One region of the Cytobacillus sp. FSL H8-0458 genome, then DNA from elsewhere that is predicted to be linked to it. Evidence: riboswitches for the same ligand, from Rfam matches in the RefSeq annotation. Region 1 holds a riboswitch; each other region holds the start of a gene.

Region 1 (10,527 bases):
GACATGCTGGGTTCCTGAAGCTTGCCCTGAAGCCTGGCTGCACCTCCATGAATTCTTTTTAGGTACTTTCCTTCCTCGAGCTGGGTAAGGTCCCTTCTGATTGTTGATTCCGATGTTTCTGTCATGTCAACGAGATCCTGAATTTTCACTACACCTTTCTCTTTTATAAGCTGCAGTATCAATTTGTGGCGCTCTGGTGTTAACAAAACATCACCTCCCTGGCTGTGTTGTTCTTCTTGAATTCATCATACTGAAACCGATTGCAAAAATCAATCATTTTCGCTCAAAATAAATCAAAACCAATCATAATTTGAACGTTTTTGATTGTTTATAGAATATTTATTCTTTTTATTAGAATATTTTAAATATATCAAGATAATAGTTTGCTCTCTATGATTTATTATGCTAGAATCTAAAATAACAATATATAGTTTCTTCTTACAACTAACGCTACTATATATTGTTTAATTTTTAGAATTCACTCGTTCCAAGGTCTCTTTTTTGAACCGCTTTCTTATAGAAAGCGGAATTTTTTTGTTTTAGGAAAAAATCACATTTTCTCCAAAACAAAAGAGCACTACACAAAGGTAATGCCCTTCTCTAAGATTATTTATCTTCATAATTTAGCAGATCTTCAATTTTTCCATCTTCATTGTGCAGAATCGCCATTGTGCCTGCTTCTTTAGCCATGCGCTTTGCTTCCTCAACAGCATCTGACTGTGAATCTGCAGTGTACTCTGGCTCGTCTTGACCTTCCTTTTTGACTGCCCACCCTTCTTCATCATGCGGTACTACATGGAATCTCGCATCATCTGTGCCTGCCCGGTCTTTAAAATATTGTTTTTGTTCGTCACTTTGAATGTTGTTATTATTATTTGCCATGTTTATACCTCCTTATATTGTGTGGACATCATCTAATTGATGAGCAGTTTCACTTTACCCTCTCAGGAAAAATAAAAAACACCCAGCTTTTAATAAATATAGGAGTAATGTACCGAAAACTTTGTCGTTTAACATATAGATTTAGCAGATGGTGTCGGAATAATGGGTATGCCTCATAGGAACTATTACTCTATTCATAAAATACCAATATCTACTAAACTAGGAATCGTTAGGTAATCGAAAAATACTTATTTTCAGGAGGTTATTATGTCAAGAAAAAACCGAAAATCCGCCAGGATACTCGCAGTAGCTCTAGCAGCTTCATTAGCTTATGGGTCAGTCGGGTATGCTGCCCCGGTAAGTACTGAAAACGGAAACTCATCTCACTCGCAGGATCAGAAGATTATTGCCAGAGTTAATGCTGAACGTGCTATTGGCCACGTAAGGTATTTATCAGAAGAAATTGGGACAAGACCGGGCGGATTAGAAAATGAAAAGAAGTCTGCACAGTATATTGCAAATACACTTAAGAGTTATGGTTATGATGTCGAATTTCAATACTTTCCTGTTGCAGATCAATACATAGGCAGTGTTGCATTTGGAGACGGAACTGTTTGGGAAATGGGTGCTGCCCCGAATGGAGCAATCAGCGAAGCACCAGTTCATGCTGAAGTGATCTTTGTGGAAAATGAAAATTTCCAGGGAGCCGAAGGTAAAGTTGTACTGCTGGCTCGCGCAGATACTACAGCCGGATACCGTGAGCAGGTAGAAAAAGCAGTCGAGGCAGGAGCAGCAGGTGTAATTCTGCAAAGCCTCGTTGGAAGCCGCGGCAATTACGGACAAACTTTTAATCCCAACCTTACTGCGAAATATGATATTCCGGTTTTCGGGGCTTCCTATATTCATGGTGAGTGGCTTAAGGAACAAATGGAGCAAGGTGCAGTTGAGCTCTCCCTGACAGCAAAACATTATAAAGATCTTAAATCGGTAAATGTAATTGCTACAAAAGAAGCTAAATCAAAAGATAAAGATACAAAAGAGGTTATACTTGGCGCCCATCATGATAGTGTAGTGGGTGCTCCTGGTGCGAATGATAATGCTTCCGGGGTAGGGTTAATGCTTGAGCTAGCCAGAGTTTATAAAGGTTATAATACAGACAAAACCCTCAAATTCATTGCATTTGGATCTGAGGAACGCGGACTTTTAGGAGCAAGATATTATGTAGATCAGTTAACAGAGACACAAAAAGATCAGATAGAGGCTGTTTTTGTTCCTGATATGGTTGCTACAAATTATGACAAGGCGACAAACCTATATGCCATGACACCAGACGGCAGCCAAAACATTGTAACTTCTTCAACTGGTGAAGCTGGTGCACGCTTAGGCAATTCGGACATTCTCCCAGGCAAATTCGGATCGAGTGACCATGTTCCTTTTCATAATGCCGGCATTCCTGCGGCCCTTTTTATCTGGATGGGCATAGACAGCTGGGATCCGCTTGTTTATCATATTGAAAAAGTATACCATACACCTCAGGATACAATTGAAGATAATATCTCTGAAGAAAGAATGCAATCAGCACTTGATATTATTGGTTCCGGACTTTTTGATGTGGTTCGAAAAAAAACAAAGGGCAATAATTAATACTTCAATATAGCCGCTGGCGAATTGCCGGCGGCTATTTAATTCGGAAAAATCAAGCCACCCAGCCCATTCGCTAGTTGTCCTCCCTCCCTTCCGATACCTTCTTTAACACGAAATATATGTAAACCTTAATTAAAATTAGGTTGACAATTGTCATCTGCTGCTATTATTCTAAATTGTATAAAGTGGAACTTCAATCAGTGGGGGTTTTCTTTATCTCCTACTGATTGTTAGTTGAATCACTCGGGCCTTTACGGGCAGTTAGATCCCCCACTTATCCTCCATTTTTTCATCTGAGTTTTGAAGTGGGGGTCTTACTGTCCGTAAGACAGCGATAAATACAAATCTAGCAGGAGGCTTTTTATGAAGACAGGTTTGAGGACAATTGATTTAACATTGGCTGGAATGTTTGTTGCCCTGATGGCGGTTGGGGCAAACATCACTTCATTTGTTCCATTTTTGGTTATCGGAGGAGTACCAATTACTTTACAGACCTTTTTTGCCATTTTGGCAGGGGCTATTTTAGGAAGCCGATTGGGAGCTATTACAATAGCTGTCTATGCTTTCGTTGGGCTTGCAGGCGCCCCGGTCTTTTCAAAATTCGGCGGCGGTTTTGCATCATTACTAAATCCGACTTTCGGTTTTATCCTTTCATTTATTCTAACAGCCTATGTCACAGGAAAAATTATTGAAAAGAAAAAATCAGTTCCGGTGTATGTTACTGCTGCTCTAATCGGAATGGCGATTAATTATGTATTCGGGACAAATTGGATGTACCTGGCTTATAAACTCTGGTTTACGGCACCCCAAGGATTTACCTATCAAATGGCATGGCTATGGATGGCAGTCCCTCTTCCAAAGGATATCATTCTCTCTGTTTTTGCCGGGTTAATGGCATATCGACTGGAGCATAGAGTATTTGCCCGCAGTCATTTCAGAAAGATGAACCGTGCAGCTTAACAAATAGTATAAAGGAGGATACATATGGATTATCAAAGATTAGCTTTTGATGTATTGGAAGGACATGAATTGACAGACTTGGAGGCAATGTCCATATTAAATTGCCCAGATGATGAGCTTCTGGATTTATTGCACAGTGCCTATAAAATCCGCCATCATCATTACGGGAATAGAGTTAAATTAAACATGATTATAAATACAAAATCCGGATTATGCCCTGAGAACTGCGGCTATTGTTCACAATCCAGCATCTCAACTGCACCTATTGAAAAATACCGTATGATGGATAAGGACTCCATCATACAGGGAGCTAAACAGGCGCATCAGCTTAATGTTGGAACATATTGTATCGTTGCTAGCGGCAGAGGACCAAGCAACAAAGAGCTAAATGAAGTTGTATCTGCTGTTAAAGAAATAAAGGACCACTATAACATGAAGGTCTGCGCCTGCCTCGGACTCCTGAAGCCTGAACAGGCTGAGAAGCTGAAGGAAGCCGGAGTAGACCGCTACAATCACAATATTAATACATCTGAAGATCATCATGAGAGCATTACTACATCCCATACATATCGAGACAGAGTCAATACTGTTCAATTAATAAAGGCGGCAGGCATCTCACCATGCTCCGGTGTAATCATCGGCATGAAGGAAACCAAGGAAGATGTCATAGCGATGGCCAGAAGCTTAAAAGTGCTTGATGCCGACTCAATTCCTGTTAATTTCCTCCATGCCATTGATGGGACGCCATTAGAAGGAACCGATGAGCTGAATCCCCGCTATTGCCTGAAGGTGCTTTGTCTCATGCGTTTTATCAATCCATCAAAGGAAATCAGAATATCCGGGGGCAGAGAAGTGAATCTCAGGAGCCTACAGCCACTTGGATTATACCCGGCCAATTCCATTTTCGTAGGAGATTACTTAACCACCGCCGGTCAGGAAAGCACAGCAGACCATCAAATGCTGAAGGATCTGGGTTTTGAAATTGATTATGCAGCCGGGGAGCCGGTATTATCCTGATCAAAAAAAGATTCTGCGCCGAAGCAGAATCTTTTTTAATATATATCTTTTCTATAATTCGTCAAACCCATTATCTATTTGAACTTTAGTATATTGCCGTGATTTTTGCTCAAAGAAATCGGACTTCCCGTGATCAACCTCCTCATAGGCTACTATCCAGCGGAGAGGATTGGTCCTATAGCCTTCAAATGGCCGTTCATATCCCAGCTGGTTGCAGCGGACGTTGGCATAAAATTTGATATAAGCTTCAACGTCAGACAGCAGGATGCCTTCTGTTTTGCTGCCGATCACATCGCGGGCCCATTCAATTTCCAGTTCAGCTGCTTTTTCAAAAGTCTCCTGGACGAATTCACTTAATTCATTAGTATTAAGCTCCGGATTTTCCTTAAGAATTTCTTTAAAAATTTTAACAAACAAATCTACATGGATTTGTTCATCCCGGTTGATGTAATTAATCATTGTTGAGGTGGCAACCATCTTCTGATTTCTTGCCAGGTGATAAAAGAATGCAAAGCCTGAATAAAAGAAAAGCCCCTCCAGAACGACATCAAACACAATGGATTTCAGCAGGTTCTCCGCACTTGGATTCTCTGCAAAATCTTTATATCCGTTCACAACAAATTCATTTCTTTCAGCCAATATAGGTTCTGTCCGCCAGAATTCAAAAACCTCATCCTGTTTTTGTTTGGCAACAAGGCTTGATAGAACATAGGAATAGGAATGATTATGAATCACCTCCTGCTGTGCAAGTATGATCATGAGTGCTGATATGCTTGAATCGGTAATATAATCAGCAACTTTACCGGCATAATCCGTCTGGATGCTGTCGAGCAATGCAAGCAGCCCAATAATTTTCAAAAATGCATCTTGTTCACTTTTCGTTAAATCCGGAAATTGCTTAATGTCCTGTGACATGTTTATTTCAAAGGGCGTCCAAAAGTTAGCAAGCATTTTTTTATACTTTGGATAGGCCCATGAGAAGCGGACATCATCCCAATTAAGGATATTGGAGCATTCTCCATTGATGATTGAAGTTGATTTATTAGGCGCCGATTGATTAATAATTTGGCGTTTTTTTAGAGTATTCATAAGGGTCCTCCTTTAGCTTGAGCAAGATTCGCAGTCTTCAACCTCTGATGAAGTTGAACGGATATAGTAAGTTGTTTTTAATTTATTCTTCCATGCTGAAAGATGCAGATTTAAAAGATCGATAGCTTTAATATGGTTAGGTATATAGAAATTAAATGAAATAGCCTGATCTATATGCTTTTGTCTGTTAGCATTCTGCCTGATGCTCCACTCCTGGTTAATATGATAGGCAGATTTGTAGTACCAGATGGTCTCACTGTTAATATCAGGGGCTGTAACAGGGATTCGATAATCCTTTTTCTCTTCGGAATACTGCTTGTTAAATATAGGATCAATACTCGGTGTGCTTCCTGCAATTAATGCAGTAGATGCATTAGGGGCAACCGCCATCAGATAGGCGTTTCGGATGCCGAATTCCTTTACCTCCCTGCTCAATCCTGTCCAGTCCATTTCTGGCTTTGCCTCCAGATATCCCCGCTTTTCAAAGTAAGCACCCGTTTCCCAATCAGAGCCTTTAAAGGCTGAATAGCTACCTTTTTCTTTTGCCAGATTCATAGAACTTTTTATCGCTAAAAAAGCAATTTGTTCATATAGAATGTCAGCGAATTCTTCTGCTTCTTCGCTTTCCCATGTGATCTTTTTCAGTGCAAGAAGGTGGTGCCAGCCAAAAGTCCCCAGTCCAATCGCACGGTACTTTTGATTTGTTATATGCCCCTGAGGAACTGGAATTCTATTTATATCAATAACATTATCAAGCATTCGCACCTGAATGGGCACAAGCCTTTCAAGGACTCCTTCACTTATGGCCCGTGCAAGATTGATGGATGAAAGATTGCAGACAACGAAGTCTCCCGGCTGTTTTTCGATAATAATTCTCCCATCCCTTGTATATTCTTCAACCCTCTTAGTAACACTTTGGTTTTGTACGATCTCAGTGCAAAGGTTGGTACAATAAATCATTCCGCAATGTGAATTGGCATTTTTCCGATTAACCTCATCCCTGTAGAACATGAATGGTGTCCCGGTTTCAAGCTGACTTCTCATAATGGATTTCATGATCTCGATAGCAGGAACTTTTTCCCTTGATAGATTCGGGTTATCAATGCATTCTTTATATTTCTGGCGGAATGAACCTTTGCCTATTCCTTCGTCATAAAAATCCTCCAGAGAAAAGCCCATGACTGTGCGGACTTCATGGGGATCAAATAAATACCAATATCCGCGGCTTTCCACTTTTTCCATAAATAAATCAGGAATGCAGACACCTGTGAATAAATCATGTGTCCGCTGCCTTTCATCTCCATTATTAAGCTTTGCATCAAGAAACGAGAAAATATCTTTATGCCAGACATCCAGATAGACGCTTATAGCACCCTGCCTTTGTCCAAGCTGGTCGACACTGACAGCTGTGTTATTCAGCTGCTTCATCCAGGGAATCACACCTGAAGATGCCCCCTTAAACCCTTTAATATCACTGCCTCTGCTGCGGATTTTCCCCAAATAAACTCCGATTCCTCCGCCATTTTTGGAAAGTGATGCAATATCGGTATTACTGTCATAAATGGCATCAAGACTGTCATCAACGGTCTCAATGAAACAGCTTGAAAGCTGACCCCAGTTTTTCCCTGCATTAGAAAGGGTCGGAGTGGCAACAGTCATGTACAACCCGCTCATTGCCCAATACGCTTCTTTAACAAGCTTAAGACGCTTGTCCTTCGGCTCCTTTTTCATCAGAACCATGCTGATGATCATGAACCGCTCCTGTGGAAGCTCATAGAGTTTTCTCTGTTTGTCCCTGGCAAGATACCGATCTGCCAGCATTTTCAGCCCCAAATATGTAAATAAACGGTCATTTTCTTTTTTAATAAAATGGGACAGCTCATTTATCTCATCCTTTGAATACACATCTAATAAATCCTGTTCATAAATTCCCAAAGCGGTCAGACGTTTAATTAGCGTATAAAAATGTGTGTAGGAATCATCCGGCTCGCATCCTCTGTTTTTTCCGGACTCGATATAGAGCTTTTTAAGAAGCAGACGTGAAGCGGCAAACGTCCAATCAGGCTCTTCAATGCTGATAAAAGATAAACAATCAAGAATAAGCTGGTCATACATGGCCTCTGCTCTCAGCTGACTCATATCTTCATACCTTTTTACCAGTTTTTCAATGCCAAGCTGTGGAAATTCAGTCTTAAGTTCTTCTAAAATTTCTATCGGTTGTATGGTTTGGACCATTTTACTTCCTCCTAAAGGCAAAATAAAAATCCGCCCGGAAAATGAGCGGATCAAACGATAGTATAATAGCAGGAAGCAGATGAACAAACGGCCATTACGCGATCGTTTCATCATCTCAATCCCCGGAGATAAGAAACTTTCGATCGCCCTGGCAGGTCTCCTGGCTTGTGCTTCACTCTACTAAAAGCCCTTCCCATACTAGCGCCATGAAGCGCTTTGTACAGTGGCATGCTTTTTTCGTCTGCACTTACAGTTGCGGGGACAGCTTCGGTTTTTCACCGAATTCCCTATTAAGTCCATATAGGACACCAATCACGATCTATATGTAGTTTTTACTTTTAAAAATCCATACTATATATTGTAGACGATTCTATCATATCGAGAAATAAATTACAATTTATTAATCTGCGAAAAACGGGCAGAGGAGGATTCCCCTCTGCCCGGTCATTTATTATTCATGATTTTCGATTTCAATATCATGTGGTACCAGCTCTGGCTTAGCCCAAAAAGAATCATATGCCGCATAACCAGCTATTACAAGTACCAGATAAGCAATCGCTGCACCTGCCCATTTCTTCATTTAAATTTGCCCCTTCCAATTAAACGTTTTTTTCACTTACTTTTACTCGTTGTAATCTAAGTGCGTTTAAAACGACAGATACGGAGCTGAAAGCCATTGCTGCACCGGCAAGCCATGGAGCAAGGAACCCTAATGCAGCTACTGGGATGCCAAGTGTATTGTATGCAAATGCCCAGAAAAGATTTTGTTTGATATTCCTTATGGTTTTTTTACTCATTAGGATGGCGTCTGCGATACTATTCAGATCCCCTCTCATTAGAGTAATATCTGCTGCTTCCATCGCAACGTCTGTACCGGTTCCAATCGCCATTCCTATATCAGCAACAGCAAGTGCAGGAGCATTGTTTATGCCATCGCCGACCATGGCGACTTTTTTTCCCTGGTTTTGAAGTTTTTTTACTTCTTCTGCCTTGCCTTCAGGCAGAACCTCTGCAATTGCAAAGTCTATCCCCACTTCCTCAGCTATTGCCTGTGCTGTACGTTTGTTATCACCGGTTATCATAATGACTTCAATCCCCAGTTGTTTTAAGCGATTGATTGCATTTCTGGAAGTTTCCTTTATTGTATCTGCAACTGCAACGATACCTGCATATTTGCCATCGACCGCAACAAGCATTGCCGTTTTTCCATTTTCCTCAAGTGTCTCCATTTTCAGTTTGGCTGATTGGGCATTGATATCGTATTTGTCCATTAATCTTCTTGTACCGATTAGAAGCTTCTTGCCTTCCACTTTTGCTTTAATCCCATAACCGGGAATAGCCTCAAATTCCTGCGGATTAAATAGAGTGATTCCTTTATCTTTTATTCCCTTCACAATCGCTTCGGCCAATGGATGCTCAGACTGTTTCTCAGCAGACCCTACAAGCTGGAGAAATGCCCTTTCTTCAACGCAGGCTTCCGTAAACACATCCGTTAAAACCGGTTTGCCATGTGTTACTGTTCCGGTTTTATCAAGAACGACTGTAGTGATTTCATGTGTAAGCTCCAGGTGCTCCCCGCCTTTAAAAAGAACTCCATATTCCGCTGCCCGGCCAGAACCTGCCATTATAGAAGTTGGCGTAGCCAGACCCAGGGCACATGGACATGCAATCACCAGGACGGCTATCAATTTTTCCAGTGCTTCTGCAAAATTGCCGGGACTTACCCATATATACCATACCAGGAATGTAACCACTGCTATACTCACAACAATAGGAACAAATATCCCGGAGATTTTGTCTGCCATTCGCTGTATCGGCGCTTTGGAACCTTGTGCTTCTTCCACTACTTTAATAATCTGTGACAGTGCTGTATCTTTGCCAACTTTAGTGGCTTTAATTTTCAGGAAGCCATTTTTATTAAGGGTGGATCCAATGACTGTGTCGCCTGCTGTTTTATCAACAGGTACGCTTTCCCCTGTCAGCATGGATTCATCCAATGCTGACTGTCCCTCGATAATCTCACCATCAACCGGAATTTTTTCACCCGGTTTTACAAATAAGATTTCTCCAGCAATAACTTCTTCCAGGGGAATTTCAATTTCTTCCCCTTCCCTTAAGACAGTTGCTGTTTTTGCCTGAAGACCCATAAGCTTTTTGATTGCTTCAGAAGAACGCCCCTTAGCCCTCGCTTCAAACAGCTTGCCTAAAATGATTAATGTTATAAGGATCGCACTTGTTTCATAATAGAGCTCCACCATATGTCCATTGCTGCCAATTGATAATAATGATTGGTATAAGCTATAGAAAAAAGCGGCAGAAGTACCCAGTGCAACCAGCACATCCATATTGGCGCTTTTATTTTTTAATGCCTTATACGCCCCAACATAAAATTGTTTTCCTATGAAAAATTGCACGGGAGCTGCAAGCGCCAGCTGCACCCACGGATTCATAAACATATCGGGAACGTAAATAAAGGATGTAAACTCGAAATGTCCCACCATGGACCAGAATAAAGGGATGGAAAGAATTAATGAGAAGATGAATTTGCCTTTTTGCTTCTCGATATCCTTTTCCCTGTAACCTTCGATTTCTTGGTCTTTATCCGTTTTTACTTTTGCCTGATACCCTAAATTCTCTACTTTCTTTATCATATCCTGGATTGAGACTTGCTCGGGATTATATTCGACAGTGCCCGTTTCA
Region 2 (10,527 bases), 3.1 Mb from region 1:
GTAATGAAGTGCATCGTTCTCCCCTCCTAAACGCTTTCCGTGTCCATTTAAGCTCATAGCCTCTTCCAAACGGAACCTGCCATTCCCAGAATTCCTTTTGCTCCGGTGCATACTTTCCAAGAAGGTACCTTATGACTCCGCCATGTGTAATAACAGCAGCATCACGAATATCTTTCCGAAGCAATTGATCGGTTAAATTTTGCCACCCTTTATCCACTCTTGCTGTAAATGCTGCAAAAGATTCCCCTCCAGGCAGCACTCCTGAGAAAGGGTCTTCCAGCCATTTTTGATATGCAGGGTTATCCTTCAGCTCTTGATATGTCCTGCCTTCCCACTCGCCAAAATGCATTTCTCTCCATTCGGGACAAGATTCAATAGAATGATCCGGGAAAAGAATTGCTGCGGTCTTCATACATCTGCCTAAATCACTTGCAAAAACTCTTCTGTAGCCTTGAGCTGCCGCGGAAAGGTTATCCAAGTATGCCGGACACAGAGGAGAATCTGTCCAGCCCAGATAAGCATGGGACTTATTGGCTTCTGTCAGCCCATGACGAAATAATGCAACAGCCACAGTATCATCCATAAAAGCACCTCCGTCCCTTCCACACTGGCCCCAAGTACATCCCCTGTCATTCCGCCAAACCAGGCAATGACTTTCCTAGATAAGAATGCGAATAACAATATTGAAAAAAGAACCATGAAAAGAAACCCAACAATAGCCGGGTAACCAGCCAGCCACGCAGCTGCCGCGATCCCCAGAAGGAAGACAGGGTAAATAGACAGGGTGGTTTTAGAAGCAGCCTGCTGAAATAATGAGCCCAGCCCTTCTTTTTTGGCTGCCTTAACGTTTATCAGCAATACCCCCATTACCATCTTGCTTAAAAATGGAATCACCGCGATTAAAAAATAGGAAGATGGATTTGATAAAAGCACAATTTCATAGATAAATAGAAATCGGGCACCCAGCAGGACAATAACAGACAGCACCCCGAACGCGCCCACCCGGGGATCACTCATGATTTCAAGCCGCTTCTCCTGATCGCGATAGGAGTAGAACGCATCGCTCGCATCCATCCACCCATCGAGATGGATCCCGCCAGTCAGCAAAATGCCGGCCAGCCAGACGGCAAAGGCCGCTGCCAATAGAGAAAAAGGAGTCCATTCAAGAAAAGCATAGAGTATAGATGCATATATCCCACCCTGGATGAGGCCGGCTATAGGGAAGGTTCTGATTGCCTTCTCCAGATGAGGCTTATCCATGGGCAGGGATATCGGAATGGGAATGCTTGTGAAAAATTGAAGATTGATCAATAATCCTTTAAGCCATTTCATTCTGTTTTCTCCAGCTAAAGACAATTTCCTTTAATTTTTTCCAATCAAGATGCTGCATCATATTTTCCGCCAGTTCGTTGTATTTCCTATCCTTCAGGGCTTTTATTCGGACAGGCTCCTTACTTGGAATGCCTTTTTGTTTGCGCAGGGAATTAAGCCACGCACCCCTCCATTCATCATTATGGAAGATGTGGTGCATATAAGTCCCTACCAGACGGCCATCATTCCCATAAAATCCATCTTCTTCGCCATTTTGAAGCAGCAGAAGGCGATTGCCATCAAAATCATTTTCAAGAACTGTTTCACCTAAATGGATTTCATATCCATCCAAGATCTCTTTTACGGGAAGGTTCGTGCTTGAATGCAGACTGCCCTTCACTTGCACGGTCTTCTTACGTTCATGAAAAATGGTGTCTGCCGGTATCAAATTTAAGCCTTTTTCCTTTTCATTAGGATTTCCGGTATCAGAACCCGCCATATCGATTAATCTCCTGCCGAGCATCTGGTATCCTCCGCAAATGCCGGCAATTGAACCTCCAGCGGCAGCATAGCGCACAATCCAATCCGCCAGACCTTTTTCCTTGAAATAGCGCAAGTCTCGAATCGTGCTCTTTGTGCCGGGAATGATCACCGCATCAGGCGAGCCAGCCTCCGATAGATGTCTTACCCACCTAATGTTCACGTCATCTTCATAGTAAAACGGATCGATGTCACTGAAGTTTGAAATAAATGGCGGCCGCAGCACTGCAATATCCAGAATACCCTCTCCAGCTCTTGGAACAGCAGCCTGAATGGATAGGGAATCCTCTGCATCGATCATATGGTCTTCCAAGTAAGGCAGAACGCCAAGGACAGGGACGCCCGTCTTTTCCTCGATCCAGCGGATGCCATCCTCAAACAGCGTGATATCTCCGCGGAATTTATTAATGATAATGCCCGCAACCCGCTGTCTTTCCTGTTTGGTGAAAAGCTCCAGAGTTCCAACAATACTGGCAAAAACACCGCCCCTGTCAATATCAGCAACCAGGATTACTGGCACATCCGCCATTTCGGCGACTTTCATATTCACAAGCTCTTTATCTTTTAAATTAATTTCAACAGGGCTGCCAGCTCCTTCGATCACAAGCAGCTCGTATTGAGCATCAAGCAGACTCAGTGCCTCTTTGATGGTTTCAAGCCCTTTTTCATAAAAGGATTCCCGATAGCTTCTTCCTGATAGGGAGTTGACTGCTTTTCCCAGGAGAATGACCTCAGCATTCTGAGCGGATTGAGGCTTAAGGAGGATGGGATTCATCCAGACAGCAGCTTCAGTTCTTGCCGCTTCAGCCTGAATGCCCTGTGCCCTGCCGATTTCATTTCCATCCTTTGTCACGTATGAATTATTGGACATATTCTGGGATTTAAAAGGAGCCGTGCGGAAACCTTCATTGGAGAATGCCCGGCAAAGAGCCGTAGCAATCAGGCTTTTACCGGCATCGGATGAAGTCCCCTGAATCATGATCCCTTTCATGCCGGTTCTCCTTTCATTTGTATGGGGATGCCTGCTTCAACAAGATAGGCTTCATCAGCCATCTTTACGATTTCCCTGTGGAGCATCCCCAATATTCTCGCATATGTAAATACCAATTCGTTTTCGCCAATTGGCTCATTCAAGACTTCATTGCTGACTACGATAAAGGACCTGCACTTTAGGCGGATTTCATGGATGGCCCTGAGAATATCTGATGAAAGTTTTTCCTGGAATTCTCTGGTCCGCCAGCCATCCTCCGCTCTAAAAAGCTCATTATTCAAGAGAGTGGTCAAGCAATCGAATAGAATAATATCCTGATTGCTAAAGTTTCCCGAGATCTCTTCAAGTGCGGAAGGCTTCTCCCAGGTTGTCCAGCCCAAGCCGCTCTTTTCCCGGTCATTCTGGTGCCTCCGAATCCGTGCCTTCATCTCGGAATCGTATACTTTTCCGGCAGCAATGTAATGAAGCTTTCCGTCTGTTTTTTCTGCCAGCCCGGCTGCAGTCCTCTCCGCAAATGAGCTTTTTCCGCTTCGCACGCCCCCCGTGATAAAAATCAGCGATCCTTCCGCCATTGCTGCATCGCCTCCATCAGTACATCGTTGTCTTTGGGCCCTTTAATCGCAAAGCGTAGCCATTTCCCTTCCAGGCCAGGGAAATTCATTGTATGCCTCGGAATAACTCCTTTTTCAAGCAAAAATCGAAATAGAGGCAGCTGCACATCAATGCTCGGATCTCTTAACAAATAGAAATTAACTGAAGAAGGAGAAATCTCAAAATCCAATTGCTGATAAAATTGAACAAGCCTAGCCCTCTCCTGCCGGATCAAATTCTTTGTCAGCCTGACATGCTCTTTACTGTCCAGACACCATTCACCTGCTTTTAATGCAAGAGCATTCACGCTCCAGTGCGGTTTCAGCGCATTTGCTCTTTCAATTAACCGCTCACTTGCCATCATGTATCCAAGACGCAGGCCTGGTATCGAAAACATCTTTGTCATGGAGCGCAGCACCACAACATTTGAATCCTTTCCTATGAAAGGAACGATAGATTGATAGTCGCAGGCAAAGTCATAAAAAGCTTCATCCATAATAAGGAGGCAGCTATGGATATGACACTTCTTAATCAATTCCTCTACAATGGCAGATGGGTAAAAAATACCTGTCGGGTTATTTGGGTTGCAGAAGAAAACAACATCAGCGGCTTTTAGCTTTTCAGATAGCGCTTCCAAATTAAGATCCCAGTCGCCGGGCACCAGCTGATGATAGGAGACTGTACATTGATTAACGCGGCAGGCCTCTTCATATTCCGAAAAGGCCGGCTGAATAATCAGCGCCCTTTTTCCGGCTATCATCCGGCCAATCAGGGTAATCAGCTCGGCGCCTCCATTTCCGACCAGAATCTGTGATTCTTTTATTCCCTCTGCAGCCGCTAATTTGCTTTTCAATAAGGAAGAGTGGGGATCCGGATAGTCGCTAATATATTGGAATAGGCTTCCCCACCTCTCTTTTAATTCATGGGGAGGCCCAAGTGGATTGATATTGGCACTGAAATCAATCCGCTCCTCAGGCATTTGCTTATCCATCGCTTCATATAAATATTGCGGATTAGATCCATGTGAAGGCCAATTCAAGGAACATCCCTCCTGTCCATAATAAAAGCAAGAATAAGAAAACCGTCTTGTTCATGATCGAAATGGTTTTTATGATATGTTCTTTTTCAAGCAGCACCATTGGCTTTCCCATCGTTGCACGGTTTGAGATTACACCTTTATAAAAATTGATTCCTCCCAGCTGAATTCCCAGAAGGGCTGCAACAGCTGCTTCGCCCCAGCCGCTATTTGGGCTCGGGTGCATTGGTGCATCTCTTAATAGAACTCCCCATGCTTCTCCATATGGAGAATGTTCCGGCTTTTGTGTGAGCATGATGCAAACCGATGTCAGCCGGCTTGGGATCCAGTTTGCGATATCATCCACCTTGGCTGATGCCCATCCAAAATCCATATATCTATCATTTCTATGGCCAACCATCGAATCACATGTATTAATGGCCCGGTAGATAAGAGCCAGCGGTGCACCGCCAATCAGGGCCCAAAATAATGGAGCAGTAATGCCATCACTTGTGTTTTCCGCCACTGTCTCCACGGCAGCCCGGACAATGCCTGGTTCATCCAGCCGATCTGTATCCCTGCCGACAATGTAAGAAAGCTTTACTCTTGCTGTTTCCATATCACCTTTTGCCAGAGGCTCATATACCTCCAGAGCTGCCTCTTTTAAACTCTTTTGAGCAATGGCTGTGAATATAAGAATTCCTTCTGCCAGGATGCCCGCGATCGGATGAATTTCATAGAAGAGCCGGGTAATGAAAAAGGTGATGCCGCCTGCTGCCAGCAGTACGATCAATAGCATGAGGCTCCCTTTTAATTTTCTAAAGCGGCCTTTATTCAGAGCTTGTTCAAGTTTATGTATCAGGGCACCCATCCACCTGACTGGATGCGGCCAGTTTGGCGGATCACCTATCAGCTTATCCAGTAACCAGGCAAAGGTTAGCGCGAACAGGTGATATAAAATCATCTTTTTATCCTGCTTTGCGATTTTTTTATAGCCTCAACGGTACATTCGTAGACACCCTTGCCAATCACTTTGCCAAGCGGTGTAATGGTACCCGCATACTCCAGGTTTTCTCCCTGCTGTGCGGCGGCAATCAAAATACTGTCAGTTGATGTTCCGGTCGCTATCGTCCCTGTGACGGCATCTATAACTTCCTGATCATATAGTGCTCTGGTCTTGGCCTCGGTTGCGGTCATAATGGATTGGATAAAGGCTTCCTCTGTCAGATGGCCATTAACGAAAATCCATGTATTGATTGTACCTGGAGTAAGATGATAAGAATGCTCTTCACTTTTCGAGGCATCAACAGCATTGCCGACACCAGCTGTCACGACCACATACACAGAGAATGTATCTTCTTCATAAAATTGGCTGCTGTAATCCTCAATATATACAGCGGTCATCATCCCCACAGTTTCCCCGGGTTCAAAGCCGATTTCCCGGACAAATTCCGCCATCTCTGCCCGATGATCACTGCAGTCATAATTCTTGCTCACATGCCGGTTAAGAAAAATCCGATTCCAGCCAGTCCCCGATCCGGTTACACCTGAAGACATGGTTTTAAGCGGAAATGGCGAGCGAAGGACCAGCAAGTCTTCCTTTACCTCCAGGCTGGCTGGATCGATCCGCTTCTCTAATTGGCTTTCCGCCTTTGAGCGTTCAGGCACCAGCAACATCTGAGGGGCCGCCACTCTTGGATGCGGCAGCTTCTCGATCTTCGTCCTGTAAACCTCCCGTATCCGCCCTTCTTTTAAAACCTCATTAGGAACATGGTTAATATTGACTTCGCCATTCTCCAGCAGCAATAGGCGGTCACAGTACAGGCCGGCCAGATTCAAATCATGGAAAATGGAAATGACCGTCAGTCCGCAGTCCTTTGACCATACAGAAAGGAGATCTAGCAATTCTTTTTGATAGGATAAATCAAGATGGTTCGTCGGCTCATCCAGCAATAGAATTTCCGGCTCCTGGGCAAGGGCCTGGGCTAAAAACACCCTCTGTCTTTCGCCGCCGGATAATTGCTGAATATCATCATCCTGAAATCGGGAGATGCCCGTCTGCTCCATAACCCGTTTTACCGCTTCTTCATCTTTACCGGACCAGCTCTGGAACCAGCCCTTTTGATGAGCATACCGGCCAAGGGAAACTGTTTCCTTTACGGTATATGAAAAGGCCTGAGAGGAATGCTGGGGCAGAACAGCAATGATTTTCGCCAGTTCTTTGGGTGTATACTGTGAAAGGTTCTTACCTTTAATCCGTATTTCACCTGACTTATAAGGCAAAATGCCGCTCAGCATCTTGAGAATCGTGGTCTTGCCGCTTCCATTCGGCCCCAATATCCCGAAAAGCTCCCCTTTTTCTACTTCAAAGCTGATATTTTTAACAACCGGCGCACCGGCATATCCGCCAGTAACCTGATTAACGCTAAGCATGATTAACCACTTCTTTCTGAACTAAGATATGCCTTCGGAACAAGGTGAAACCGCTTGTTCCTGCGAAGAAAATCCGCGGAAGCCTTCCCCTTGAATGGGTGGACACTTATGCTGGACAGTTATCGAAGTTCAAAGTTTATTCTTTCTTTTAATTAAAATAATGGCAAACGCAGGTGCACCAATGATCGCTGTAATCACGCCGATTGGAAGCTCGGTAGGTGCAATGATCGTCCGTGAAACCAGATCGGCAATAATAAGAAAACCTGCACCCATAAGAATCGATAAGGGCAATAGGTGCCTATGATCCGGCCCCCATAACAGCCTGGTCAGATGAGGGATCACAAGGCCGACAAATCCTATCGTTCCAGACACAGCTACAGCCGCACCAGTTAAGATGGAGCCAGCTACCAGAACCATCATCTTTCTCTTCTGAACGTCCACCCCTATATGCTGGGCCTTTTCTTCCCCAAAGCTCATAGCATTCAGCTCTTTACTGTTCACTAACAGAAGGATGGCACCAATTACAAAAAACGGAAGGATAATGTTAATATACGCCCAGCCTCTCATGGATACACTGCCAAGAAGCCATCCAATAATCTGTCTAAGCTCCTCACCGGTCAGGGCAATCATCAGAGAAATTAGAGCGCCAAGAAAAGAACTGAAGATAATGCCCGTTAAAATAATCGTTTCCACTTTCATGGATCTTTCAATTTTTCTGGCAAATAGCAGAACGGCAAAAATGGTTAAAAAGGAAAATAAGATGCTGAATAAAGGCAGTGTAAACATTCCTGCAAACGGAATGGATAATCCCAGGAACAATGTTAAAACAGCACCGAGTGAAGCCCCGGAAGAAACTCCAATGGTATATGGATCTGCCAGCGGGTTTCTTAATAAACCTTGAAAGGCGGCTCCCGCAATTGCAAGAGACGCCCCTACTAAGCCAGCCAGCAAAACGCGCGGCAGGCGAATGTTCATAATGATATTTGCATGCATAGCATCCGTGTTTCCCAATGAAATAAAAGGGAAAATCTCAGCGCTTATTACTCTGATAATAGTGATGGGGTGAACAGACACTGTACCAATTGAAATCCCCATCAGCATAGCACAGAACAGGAAAGCTGCTGCTGTTAGATAAGCCAGAAATTTATTATTTAAATACGTCCGGATATACTGCTTTTGCAAGTTCCTCGACTCCTTCAATAATACGAGGGCCAGAGCGGGTTACCATATCGGAATCAACATCGGCAACCTGCTTATTTTTCACTGCTGTTATATCCTGCCAGCCATCCCTTTTCATTACATCGCCAGCAGCATCTTCAGTGTAATAGCCATGAGTTGTGATGATTACATCCGGATTCCGTTCGATAATCGCTTCCGGATCCATTTTCGGCCATCCTTCTTCCGTAATGATATTTTCTGCATTAATCGCACTTAGCATTTCGTCCATAAAGGTTTCTGCACCAGCTGTATAGATTTCAGGAGCTGGTGAAACTTCCACGAATACCGATTTGCGGTCTTCTTCTTTTATATCCTGAGCTTTTGTCTTAATTTCCTCAAGCTTGCTCTTCATATCTGAAATGAGCTGCTCTGCTTTATCTTTCTCCCCTGCTGCGGTTCCAACCATTACAATGGATTCAAAAACCTGGTCAAAGCTCTTCGCATCATTGACAACAAGGACGGTCACGCCTGCATCCCTTAATTGCTGAAGGCCTGCTTCGGAATTATGTGCGCTCGACGCGTGAGCAAGGACAAGATCCGGGTTTAAAGAAATAATTTTCTCGACATTAAATTCCATGCCGCCAATCTTTTCTTTTTCTGTGGCTTCGGGCGGGTAGTTATCAAAATCGGAGACTCCGACTACCTCTTCTCCAAGCCCCAATTCAAAAGCAATTTCTGTGTTGCTTGGAATCATGGAAACGATTCTTTCTGGCTTGGATTCGATAACGATTTCATTATCAAGGGCATCCTTTATCGTAACAGGAAAAGCAGCCTCTTCCCCGCCGGCATTCTGCCCTTCCTCAACTTTTTTCTCTTCTTTTGGCTGTTCAGCACTCTCGCCGCAGCCTGCAAGCACTCCTGCAGCAAGCAGCATAGTTAATAAAAATGCATAAAATTTCTTCATACTAAGCAATCCTCCATTACTTTCGACAAAATTCGGGTGGTGCCTGTCACCACCGTTTAAAATAAAAAAACATCTCCTCGAACGGCAAGGAGATGTTGGTATGGTCATTTACAATAAATGCAGATTAGATGGCCGGACCAAACACCTCCCTATCCTCGTAGGTTAATGGGTGCTTAAGAATCAGGCAGGTCTCCTGGCTCATGGTCAATGCATTCTGCTCCTTCCCATACTTGTATGTACAGTGGATTTGCAGACAGCTTCCATTTACAGTGGCGGGACCGCGCTGGAATTTCACCAGCTTCCCTATTAAGTCTTCAAAAGAGCTTGCTTTAAAGCCCTTTTGAGAAGACACCTGTTCTATTGCGGATATAAAATTTTCTATTTCCGATTATACACCATCCCGCAGAAAAAGTAACAGAAAATTGCTGAATGTTGTAAAAAAGTTCAGAATTCTAACGCGAGTATATTTTCCATTCCCTTGTTTTCTTATCGAACACAATCTTCGCCTCACATGGCTCTTTCGCTATGGCTTCGTACTCATCATACATATCATCCATATTCGCAAAATCACCAATAATCCAAATAGGAATTTCGATCCGGATCCGATTCTGTTCAATATCCTTAATGGAAAGGACCGCTCCTTCTTTCATAAGGGGCTTTAATGAAAGCAGGACATCTCTGGTGATTGGAGGATACGTCTTTTTCTTTTTAATGCCAAGGAGCGTTTTTTCCACCTTCATCTGTCCCATTTTACCGGGGATCACTTCCCCAAGCATACGGTAAAAATCGTTCAGATCGCGATAATATGTGCGGTTAAACCAGCCATCATCATGGGCAAGGTACACATAGCGGTTGCTCAGATAATTGTAAAAAGGGAGCTTAAGATGCTCTTTGATATGGCCGAGATAAAGAAGCTCCGCGATTGTCTGGCCGGGAAGCTCATTCACCGCTTCCTCTTCCTCGAAGTCGATCCAGCAAAAATCGCCATAGCCGTATACATCATCCTCAACCAGCCTGCCCAGCTTGTCCCTCGACACATAATCGAACATCGTGTGGCTATTAAAGTCCCCATGTTCATAACGGTGCTTTAACAGCAGCAAGTTATTAATAGAATCTGATAGAGTTTGGGCAAACTCTGCAAACTCAATTCCATAAGTCATCACATACTGATCCTGTTCATTAAGATGGATGTAGATGAGATCACGAATAGCTTGATTCCTTCTTTTCAATGACGAAACCTCCGAACCGTTACCCACAGTAGTATTTTCATAGCCTTAATTGATAAAAAGACAGCTTCTTATGAAACTGCCTGCCAAACTTCCAATATTTTATTCTCTTATTGTAGCAAAAATATCTGAAAATATCTTTGCCGATGAGAAAAAAATTTAAACCCGTTTTTTTGAAAATACAGGAAACCATCATCGTGATTTTCTCGTCTAACTAATGAAATCTCTTTCTCTATTGTTAGGTTAATTTTTCTCTGATAGGATAAAAATGTAAAAAGGTAAAGAAACCAGGTGCATA
Region 3 (10,527 bases), 640 kb from region 1:
CGTTCATATGATTCAGTGCATAATAGCAGCAATTTCGGCAAAGCGCTTCAAAGAATGCTTCATTTCCATGAAGGATTTCACCAACCTGTGAAGCCGTATTTGCCTGTAATATGTCCTGCTGAATTTCCTCACTGACTCCCACTTTATTGGCCATACCTGCTAAAAACTCGAAACTGACTGGTGCACTTTTCGAGTGCACCATCATAACGCCCTGTGCAACCTTTGAGAATTTCCCCATCATCCCTACAAGAGAGACTTTGGGAATCTTCTTCCTTGCCATATTCTTTAAAGTAAAACCGACAAAGTCGCCCATTTCGATAAAAGCTTCTTCAGGCAAATGCGGATACTGCTTCATGGCAAATTTTTCACTGCGGCCGCCTGTTGTAATGACTAAATGCTCACATCCTGCTTCTTTTGCTACATTGATTGCCTGAGCGATACTGGCCATATAGGCGGAGCTGGAAAATGGCACCACGGTTCCCCGTGTACCTAAAATCGAGATGCCTCCTATAATCCCTAATCGGCTATTCAATGTTTTTTCAGCTATTTCTACACCATCCGGTACCGAAATGACCACTTCAATGCCCCGATTTACTTTATATTTATCCATTGCTTCCTGGACAACACCATGAATCATTTTACGCGGCACAGGGTTGATCGCTGCCTGCCCCACCGCTACTGGCAGCCCTGCTTTCGTGACTCGTCCCACACCGATTCCGCCATCTAAATGGATACCTTCTTTTTCGGCATATGTGACTGTACTTTGAATTCGTGCCTGATGTGTGGCGTCCGGGTCGTCCCCTGCATCTTTGATCGTTTCGCACATGACCCGGCCATCTGACCTATCAAAAGCCGTCACTTTAAAAGTGGCATACTGGCCAACCGGCAGATAAATCGTAACTTCATTTGGCACCTCTCCGGTCACAAGTGCCTGCAGTGCTGCCTTTGTCATGGCTGCGGCACATGCACCTGTTGTATAGCCGTGCCGCATTTGGGATGGATCTTTTTTATTTCGCTGCTTTTGCCCGTTCATCCGCCATAATCGAAATGGCATTCAGCGCAGCGACCGTCACTGTACTGCCACCCTTTCTCCCTGCATTTGTAATAAATGGGATCCCTTCCAGCACGGCCAGCTCGGCTTTTGACTCTGCCGCTGATACAAAGCCAACTGGCATGCCAATAATTAAGTCTGGTTTTGCGAGCCCTTCTTTCACTAAACGAATCAATTCCAGCAGCGCGGTTGGCGCATTGCCGATTGCATAGATTCCTCCTTCATGCAGACTTGTTGCTTTTTGCATGGAAATAATCGCACGTGTTGTTCCTTGAGCCTTCGCTTCCTTTGAAACGTCTTCATCCGCAATATAACAATGCAGGTCCCCGCCATGCTTCTGGAATCGCTTGCGTCCTGACCCGCTTTCAATCATCTGTACATCTGCCACGACATGACGGCCCGCTAAAATGGATTGAACCCCTGCTTCAATGGCATCTGGAGTAAAAATCATGCTTCTGCCCAGCTCGAAATCTGCCGAGGCATGGATGACACGCCGTACCACCAGCCATTGCTCGTCTGTAAATGGATGCTCGCCCATCTCCTCTTTAATAATCGCGAAGCTGTGGTCATAAATTTTATCCGGATCTACCGTTACCGGTACAAATGTCGTATTAAAGTTCATGTTTGCCATGTATAAAGCCCTCCCAATCTTTGAGTCACTTCTTTAAAAGAAGTGCAGAAGTTTTCATATACAAGCTGCGGCCGCTTGATTAAAATAACAGGAATCCCCAATTCCAGGGCAGCGGTCATTTTTTCATCCACCGATCCCACTTTGCCGCTTTCTTTAGTAATCATCAGGGTCACTTCATACTGCTCACAAAGAGCTTTGTTTAATGATTCGGAAAATGGTCCCTGGATCGCAATAATGTCCTTTTGTTTAATGCCAAGCTTATGGCATTTTTCCATGTTTCCCATGTTTGGCAGCATCCTGCATACAAGCCGGATCTCATCACGCATCAAATATTTTGTGAAGATTTCCAGCGTTTTGCTGCCAGTTGTCAGCATGATTGTCCCTTTATGTGATTGAGCCAATTTTGCTGCTTCCTCATAACTTTCGGCTTCAGTTATGAGCGGTGAGGTAAACTGTTCATTTGGCCTTTCGTAACGTATGTAAGGAATGCTGCATGCTTTGGCTGCTGCCATGGCCGTTTTTGACGCTTCGTCCGCATAGGGATGACTGGCATCAATCACAGTGGTCATCTCTTGCATCTGAATTAGTCCAATCATGTCATTTTCTGACAGCCGTCCCACTTTATAAGAAATGCCTTCAGCTTTCAAACTGTCAGCTGCCGATTCTGTGACAACGGTTGCCAGTAAGGGATAACCTTGATTTTTCAATTGAACGGCTAATGCTCTAGCATCACTTGTGCCTGCTAAAAATAGAATCATAAGATCCCCCTAATCCCCGCATGGTGCCGGCTCGACTTCGATCTTGGAGCTCATATCCTGATAGGTAAAATACTGAATTTTTTTCACTCGCTTAAAATATTTAAAAAGCCGTTCATTTGGATGCGCATTTTCTTTGTATTCTTCAATAATGTCCTTCAATAACGGCAGAAGCTGGTCGGGCTCCATTCCTTCTGCTACAGGCTGTGCAGCATGGGCTGTACGGCCAACCGGCTTTGCCCCGATAAATAGATCAAACTTCTTCTTGCGGTAAACGATGCCGATATCATCAAATACCGCCCGATAACAGGCCATACCGCAGCCATTAAAGCCAATATGCAGTTCCTTTGGAAGCTTTAAGCCACCCAGTTCAGCTGCAATTTCCTCTGCATATGGAATGGATTCTGCCTTCTCCCCGTAGCAAAAATCGCACGCTTTTACATTTAGCACATCGCCCACTGGCATGACAGTCAGATCGTGCTGTTCGAGTTTTTCCACAATCGACTGAGGCCGTCCGGTTGGAATTTTGATTAAAAATCGGTGATCCGGTGTATATTCCATGGTGCCCTTCTCGCCAACAGCTTCTGCCAATACGCGCATTTGGTCAGCTGTAATAAATTTATTGGCAACACCAGGCGAAACCGCAAATTCAAATATATCTTCGATTGGCTGCTGCACTAAATGTGTTTGGTCTATCTCGGATTTAGTCACCAGCGATAATGCCTTAAAAGCCATATCCAGTGAGCTGGTTTCCTGTTTTTTTCTCTGGATCTGCTCGTAGCCGGCCTGTGCTTCCCCGGTTTCCTGATTTAATGCCCATGGCTCCGCTTCCTTTTTTAAACGCTGATGCGGCTTTAAGCTTTGCTTCTCATCACCAAGCGTATACTTTCTCTGATATCCGCGAGGCGTAATGATTTTATTGTCATAAAAGAAAGTGGAAGAATTCCCGATCACAACTGTTGTCAGCATGCCTATATCGTGATCAAGCATTTCCGCCAGTGTAGTCAGAATGACATTCTGATTCTCGCGGTAAGCACTTTTCACCAGCCCCACAGGCGTTTCAGGAGAACGATATTTTAATAGAATCCTTTGTGCCTCGACAATCTGTCGTGTCCTTCTGCCGCTTTTCGGGTTATATAAAGCGATGACAAAATCCGCCATCCCGGCTGCTTCAATGCGCTTCTCGATCACCGTCCAGGGTGTTAAATGATCACTCAGACTAATGGTGCAGGAATCATGCATGACAGGTGCACCCAGTAAACTCGCACATGAATTAATCGCAGAGATGCCCGGAACAATTTCCACTTCGATTCCTTCTTCTTCCGTCCAGCCCATTTCGATCAGCACTTCATACACTAAGCCAGCCATGCCGTATACACCCGAGTCACCGCTCGATATCACGGATACAATATGGCCAGCTTCCGCTCTTTTCACTGCATCCTGCGCACGGGATACCTCCTCAGTCATCCCAGTACTGACAATAGAACTTGCTGTAACGAATGGCATGATCAGATCTACGTAAGTTTTGTAGCCAATAATGCAATCACTCTGCTGCAGCGCATCCACAGCCCGTTTGGTTATATGCTCACGATCACCCGGGCCAAAGCCGACAACAAAGATTTTCCCCTTTTTCATAGGCTTACCTCCAATTAATAAAAGAACATGCGCCTAGCCTGCTGCCGTGCTGCTCGACAGGCGTCCCGCGCCAGATCATTCTCAAAGTTCAATGCTTTTTGCCAAATAAAAAATGCCTGCACTCCTTTTCAAAGGAATACAGGCATATGAAATGACAGTATAAAAATAAGCATACTGAAACCCAAAAACAATTGATCAAAATTGTCCCGCCTATACTTCTCCCTCCGAAAAGCAAGTGTCGTTTAAATAAGCAGGTTTCCTGACTTAAGCTTCTTCTTACTCTTACACCTTCCCGATTTCTCAGTGGCATTGTAATTTCATCAGCTCTTACAGTAGCGGGGGCTGTACCAGACTTTCACTGGTTTCCCTTTTACCTCACAAAGTGAGCACTTATTTAAATTGATATATTAATTTTTTACTAATATAACATATAATGACCAATTTTGACATATTATTTTTTTCATAATTTTTTAAATACAGTTTTAATGGCTTTATCTTTGATGATACTTTAGAAATATGATCAGCATCAATGTCGCCATTTTTTGTTTTAAAGTGAATCTCCTCTAGCAAGCTTGGAGGTATGTTCAGCAGCACGTTACCTCTATTATTTTTTCCAGGCAATATCTTTTTCCATGCAGAACATTGATATGAGCATTTTCATTAGTGTAGGTAATATCATTGGATGGCTCCCCGAAAAAACTTTTTTCACCTTGGTATTTTTCGTCTATCCGACTTCCAGTTAAAACACCCTCATTTGTTTCATTCGATCTTGACTGGTGAAAATAATAGAGAAAAAATGTTGAAGAAAACCGTTAAAAATATGATCAAACACCAATTTTAAATATTTTTTTATTTATAAATAAGCAATTCTAACCAGATTTTACTTCAACCATTTGTACCTTTACATTTCAATAATAAGTACCTAGAATGATTTATGTACTTGAAAAAACATTAAATAATATAAGCATTATCTGGGAAAAGTTCATGTTTTTTCTTTTTCTGATCCGGTTAAATATTATTCATATTGGGACGTAATTGCTCAATTTGAAATAAAAGCAACTTAAAATAAAGGAGAGAAAACACATGAAAACATTCGTACTCACAACAGCAAGCACACTACTTCTAACAAGCTTTGGCATTGGTTACGCAGTTCATGCAAATGCTGACACGACACAGGTACCAGGGAAAAATGATGCAGCAAATTATCAAAAATATAAAATCCTGACAGAAGACATTCAAAATTTTCCTGAATACGACATACTTGATGATATAGTTGATGCTGAAGACTTCAATGCACAAGTCGTGGAAAACAATAATCATAAACGTATTATTTTCTTAAAAGATGACAGCGCTAAGCTGCAGTTCAAAAGCGTCTTTATTAAAGACACAAACCGATTGCAAGTGATTGACCTAAAAGGCGGATTGATATTCAGTCAAATTATTGGTGATGCGGAAGAAAATGTTGACTCAGTAGACAACGGGACTGAAAACGAAGACAGTGTCAATGAAACTATTGAAGAAGATAGCCAGGATAAGGGCACTATAGAACAAGGTCTTGAAGGGTTAAAAGAATACTCTACACTTGTCAATTTCGTTAATGTAGAAGACTTCAATACACAAGTCGTGGAGAACAATAATCACAAACGTGTCATCCTTTTAAAAGATAACCAGGGACAACCACAATTCAAAAGTATTTACGTTAAAGACACAAACAGGTTAAAAATCATTAACCTCCGCGGAGGCATTGTATATAATGGAATCATCCAATAAATAAATAAATAATGGATGAGCCTTTTTATTGCATACTTGCAACATTATTAAGCTCAAGTGAAAATCCATATTTGCGGGTATTTATGAAGCAATGAAAAAGCCTAATTCTTCAATTCGAATACTGAAGAATTAGGCTTTTTAATATTGATCCCTTTTACTGCAAATACTTATATTTCTTCTTGGCCATTCTTATTTGATCTGAATATAAAAGTAGCCAGGCAAGAACGTACCTGCAGCATTTCACCTTGATCTTCTTCACTCTTTTTTTAAAATATGTATACTCAAAAGATAGGACCAATATTTTTTAAACTATTTATTTTAATATTCAAATCTTTAATAGTTTTAAAAGCATAAGGGCTCAAAAGTTTTATTTACTTGAACTACCTTTCTATTTACCAGAGATTAAATATATTATTTTAAGGAGGAGAACGATGTATAAAAGCCTAGAAGAATTAACTAAACACCCTGTATTTCATTATTTTGTTGAGATATCCAAAATTCCCCGCTGTTCAGGGAATGAAAAGTTAATAAGCGACTATTTAGTTCGCTTTGCTCAAGAGCGCAAACTCGAAGTTATTCAAGACCGAGCATTAAATGTAATAATAAAAAAAGCCGCCACTCCCGGATACGAAAAAGTGCCTGCTGTAATCATTCAGGGGCATATGGATATGGTCTGTGAAAAAAACAAAGGGAACCCTCACAATTTTGATAAAGATCCTTTGCAGTTAAGAATCATAGGGGACATGCTTTATGCGACAGACACCACATTAGGTGCAGATAATGGAATAGCCCTAGCCTACGCCTTGGCATTATTGGATTCGCATAACATTCCCCATCCTTCTCTTGAAGTACTTATTACCGCTGAGGAAGAAACAACTATGCTCGGCGCTCATTCGGTTGACCCGGCTCATTTAAATGGGAAAATTCTTATCAATATTGATTCAGAAGAAGATAGAAAGTTATTGGTAAGCAGTGCAGGCGGTGTCATTGTCACCCACATGCTGCCAGTAGATTGGGAAGCATCCCCAAAACGCGCTATAACGTACTTAATTAGTGTCGGAGGCCTGCATGGAGGACATTCCGGCATATCGATTAATAAAGGAAGAGGAAACGCAAACAAAATATTAGGAAGAATCTTATATGAATTATCATTTGAAATACCTTACTTTATACAGACCATTTCTGGTGGCTTAAAAGTAAATGCTATTCCCCGGGAAGCCGAAGCAATTATCCAGCTTCCTTCAGAAACCGGTGGAAAATTACAAGCAAAAATTGAAGAATGGAATAAAAGGCTAAAAAATGAATTTCAGGATTCAGACCCTTATGTAACGATTAAAGTTGAACAGATAAAAGATATATCTGGAAAAGTATTTTCTAATACAACCAAGACCAAAGCAATTGCAGCCCTCATGCTCATTCCAAATGGTGTACAAAGCATGAGTAATGAGTTAAGAGGACTGGTGGAGAGTTCAACAAATTTAGGGGTTATTACTACAACTGATGCTGCAATTAAATTTAAAAGTGAAACAAGAAGTGCGATTAAGAGCCTAAAGTATAATATTGTCAAACAATTAAAGTCGATCTCTGATATACTTGAATGTCAATTATTGACTGAATCAGATTATCCCGAGTGGCCTTATAATTCCGAATCGATGTTAAGAAAATTATTCGAGGAATCATATAAAGAAAAATATAGTGCAGATATTGAAATTATTGCTGTACATGCTGGAATTGAGTGTGGAATTCTCATCGAAAAGATTCCGGGCTTAGATGCCATTTCGATTGGTCCTGATATGTATCATGTACATACACCGAACGAGCATTTAAGTATCCCTTCAACCAAAGAAAATTGGGAGTACTTGCTATACACCTTGAAAAAAACAAGGAATTTTTATTGTCAATAAATTAAATTCCCAAATCTCGGTTTCAACCCAAATGTTATTAATTCAGATGAATTAATAAACTAGGTTTCAGACTTTAAGATGAATCAGGAAAAATATTCACATTCCCCTTTTCAATGAACTTTCATTCTAAAGGGGAATATCTCCGCTCCTAAGGCGGCTTAGGCTAGTTTTTTCTCGTTCTAATGCGCTGGCGGAGCTCATCCTTGTTCTCTTTAATATGTTGATTTCGTTCATTGACTGTTACTAAATCGACTCTAGTGCCTTTATTTTTATAGACAAGGAAGTAATTTTCATTTGTACTTTGGTTCCTTAAAATCTGTCTTAAAATTTCCCTACTATGGCTTCCGCTGACTTCTTGCGACTAACCTTTTTTCGACTGTACTGCTGTACATACGCAAAACCTCCCCGGGCAAGACAACTATCTTTCCTATTTATTCTCCTGATTTACGCCATGCATGTCACACATAGAAAAAGCTGCCCTTGTTAGGCAGCTATAAAAGTATACTTATGCTGTTATAGTAAAGTTGTTTGGAATGCCTCAATTAACATAGAATCAAAGCTATCATATGTTTGAATTAACGTTCCTGAGGGTGTATCCAGTTAAAGAAAAGCTTCCTTTTGCATGTCTAAACTTTACTGCAGTCTGTAAAGCAGTCCATGTAGCTTCTGTATAACCTTCAGCTCTTAATTGTTTAGCTTCTACGATTACACCAACTAATAAATCTTTATTTACTTGTCTTTCTTCTTAACTGAGGAAATACCTATTTCATGAAGTGTTGGTGCAACTTCATCCCATTCAATTTTGATTTCAAATACATTCTTAGATTTAGCTGTGCTAAATACATTCTCAGATTCAGCTAGCGTACCCACTTGAAACCAGCCATTATCAGTTCTTACTGAAACAACTGCATCTGAAATAGTTGATGGGCTTTGAATTACAGTAAACCTAGTGATATCAGTTCTATCAGAAATTTTGTATACAAGGCTGCCACTCTTAGGAGCATTTACACCCGGTTTAAATGCTGTGTTTAATTTACCGTCGATTAAGTTAGCTGCTTCAAATCTAGCTTCTGCAGCTGGTCTAACCTCAAATGTAACATCCTTATTGGAATATTCTACTTCTAAATTTGTAATATCAAATGTGACTGCATCTTTTGTGTTGTTAATCACTCGAACATAACGTGCATTTGTAATTTTTGCTAAGTCTGTTACTTCTGACCATTCAACACCATTGATTGATGCTTCTAAAGTTAACTTATCATTGTTTGTAACATCAGCAATAATAGTTGTTAGTTCTCTAATTTTGTTTAGTTTGATACCAACATATTGACCTTTAGCTAATGTAATACCTTTTACATCTGCGAGTGTCGCGTTAGTTGGGAAGATATCTACTTTGTTTGCTGCTAATGCATCAACGTTTGTATATATATCTCTCTTAATGTGACCTGCATCATCCTTGTTGATTGATAATTCACGGACAGAAATCCAGTTGCTCTTAAGTTCACCTGTGGGAATTACTCTTATATGTTTAGCCTTTACATTCAAGTCTTCGATAACAATTTTTTGCGTATGTGGACCATACTCTTTTCCATCTATATCTTTCCATTTTTTTCCGTCCATGGAATATTGGAATTTTACAAAGTTAAATGAATCACCGGCACCTGGCTCACCGTGTTCAAAAATAATGCTGGTAACGTCTGTTACTTCACTTAATTCTACCGCAACATAGTCGTCTGCCTTTGCACCGCGTCTTACCCACATAGTTGATAATCGATCAGTACCACCATCCACGATATTTTGAATATGTCCCCAATATAAATTAGGACCCATGTTTGTGTAAGGGAAAAGTACTAATCTATTAGTATCTGGATTAATTTTTTGAGTAAACTTTTCGCTTATTAATCTTGATAAATCATTTATAAACGGTACTAAATATTTTGTACCTGGTTCTGGTCTAGTTTGACCATTGATTGCTGGAACTCTATGAGATCTTGAAGCAGTATATTCATCTCCACCTTGAACATAGAACTTCATTGCTTCATCATAATTACCCTGTTCGAAAGCAACTGCTGCATTTATATATGCAATAGTTGATTCAGCTTCATCTCTTAAAGAATCAACCCAGCCTTTAATTTCTGTCTTCAATAGTTCATTTTTTGATTTATGTGCGAAACTATTTGTAGCATCTATAATCTTTTTATATTCTTTTAAAAGAAACTTGCTATCTTTTTCAATAGTCTTTCCAGCAAATAATTTATTTGTAAAATCTTCTATATAAGGAGCTAACTCTTCTGACTCTTCTAAAGCTAAACCATGCCAGTTTGGAGTTGGATCACTCATATGTTTTGCAAATGTGTGCATCTCTTCTGCTGCATCTGGTTCAATGAAATGGAATGAATCCGACCAGCTCTTGTCCATATTGAAACCTTCTCTATTCCAGCTATAGTCTGCAATTGCAAATAGAGCTACTTTTGAAGCTTGAGCTTCTTGCATTGGGTTCGTTACAATACCACGAAAGTTTGTAACAGAAGGATCTAGCATTTCCCCTTTACCCATTAATAATCTCTTATTGTTGATATCATTAACCGGCCAATTTAACCACATGAATGCTTCGCGACCAACTGCTTCTTTAAAGAATTCGAAAGTTTCATTATTTACATCACCAAGCACTACGTCACCTGTCCACATAATTTCAGTAGATTCAGGCATTTGTCCTATTGTATTTAAATATTCGTTATTAACATCGCCGCCTGCAGACTCTTTTGTATATACCTTAGGAAC

Evidence for each region. A riboswitch is a leader RNA that binds a small molecule or an ion and turns the genes downstream of it on or off. The one in region 1 is predicted to bind cobalamin.
Region 2: it holds a riboswitch for cobalamin, as region 1 does, so the genes downstream of both, NYE23_RS19985 (ABC transporter substrate-binding protein) here and NYE23_RS04360 (ribonucleoside-diphosphate reductase subunit alpha) in region 1, are expected to answer to the same signal.
Region 3: it holds a riboswitch for cobalamin, as region 1 does, so the genes downstream of both, cobJ (precorrin-3B C(17)-methyltransferase) here and NYE23_RS04360 (ribonucleoside-diphosphate reductase subunit alpha) in region 1, are expected to answer to the same signal.

Annotation. Positions count from the first base shown of each region.
Region 1 covers NZ_JBBOBR010000001.1:847,074-857,600, reverse strand. Annotated here, with positions in the region: gene NYE23_RS04390 (DeoR/GlpR family DNA-binding transcription regulator) at 1-206, opposite strand, end outside; gene NYE23_RS04385 (DUF2188 domain-containing protein) at 607-882, opposite strand; gene NYE23_RS04380 (M28 family metallopeptidase) at 1,150-2,526, shown strand; gene NYE23_RS04375 (biotin transporter BioY) at 2,890-3,486, shown strand; gene bioB (biotin synthase BioB) at 3,511-4,503, shown strand; gene NYE23_RS04365 (ribonucleotide-diphosphate reductase subunit beta) at 4,555-5,592, opposite strand; gene NYE23_RS04360 (ribonucleoside-diphosphate reductase subunit alpha) at 5,605-7,827, opposite strand; cobalamin riboswitch at 7,962-8,155, opposite strand; gene NYE23_RS04355 (hypothetical protein) at 8,279-8,407, opposite strand; gene NYE23_RS04350 (heavy metal translocating P-type ATPase) at 8,427-10,527, opposite strand, start outside.
Region 2 covers NZ_JBBOBR010000001.1:3,972,467-3,982,993, forward strand. Annotated here, with positions in the region: gene NYE23_RS19940 (bifunctional adenosylcobinamide kinase/adenosylcobinamide-phosphate guanylyltransferase) at 1-14, opposite strand, end outside; gene NYE23_RS19945 (histidine phosphatase family protein) at 1-583, opposite strand, end outside; gene cobS (adenosylcobinamide-GDP ribazoletransferase) at 541-1,332, opposite strand; gene NYE23_RS19955 (cobyric acid synthase) at 1,319-2,842, opposite strand; gene NYE23_RS19960 (bifunctional adenosylcobinamide kinase/adenosylcobinamide-phosphate guanylyltransferase) at 2,839-3,414, opposite strand; gene cobD (threonine-phosphate decarboxylase CobD) at 3,396-4,472, opposite strand; gene cbiB (adenosylcobinamide-phosphate synthase CbiB) at 4,447-5,412, opposite strand; gene NYE23_RS19975 (adenosylcobinamide amidohydrolase) at 5,409-6,881, opposite strand; gene NYE23_RS19980 (FecCD family ABC transporter permease) at 7,011-8,063, opposite strand; gene NYE23_RS19985 (ABC transporter substrate-binding protein) at 8,029-9,003, opposite strand; cobalamin riboswitch at 9,170-9,374, opposite strand; gene NYE23_RS19990 (hypothetical protein) at 9,456-10,232, opposite strand.
Region 3 covers NZ_JBBOBR010000001.1:1,483,004-1,493,530, reverse strand. Annotated here, with positions in the region: gene NYE23_RS07115 (cobalt-precorrin-5B (C(1))-methyltransferase) at 1-1,033, opposite strand, end outside; gene NYE23_RS07110 (precorrin-8X methylmutase) at 1,008-1,682, opposite strand; gene cobK (precorrin-6A reductase) at 1,670-2,440, opposite strand; gene cobJ (precorrin-3B C(17)-methyltransferase) at 2,450-4,072, opposite strand; cobalamin riboswitch at 4,305-4,481, opposite strand; gene NYE23_RS07095 (hypothetical protein) at 5,156-5,842, shown strand; gene NYE23_RS07090 (aminoacyl-histidine dipeptidase) at 6,274-7,746, shown strand; gene NYE23_RS07085 (beta-N-acetylglucosaminidase domain-containing protein) at 8,476-10,527, opposite strand, start outside.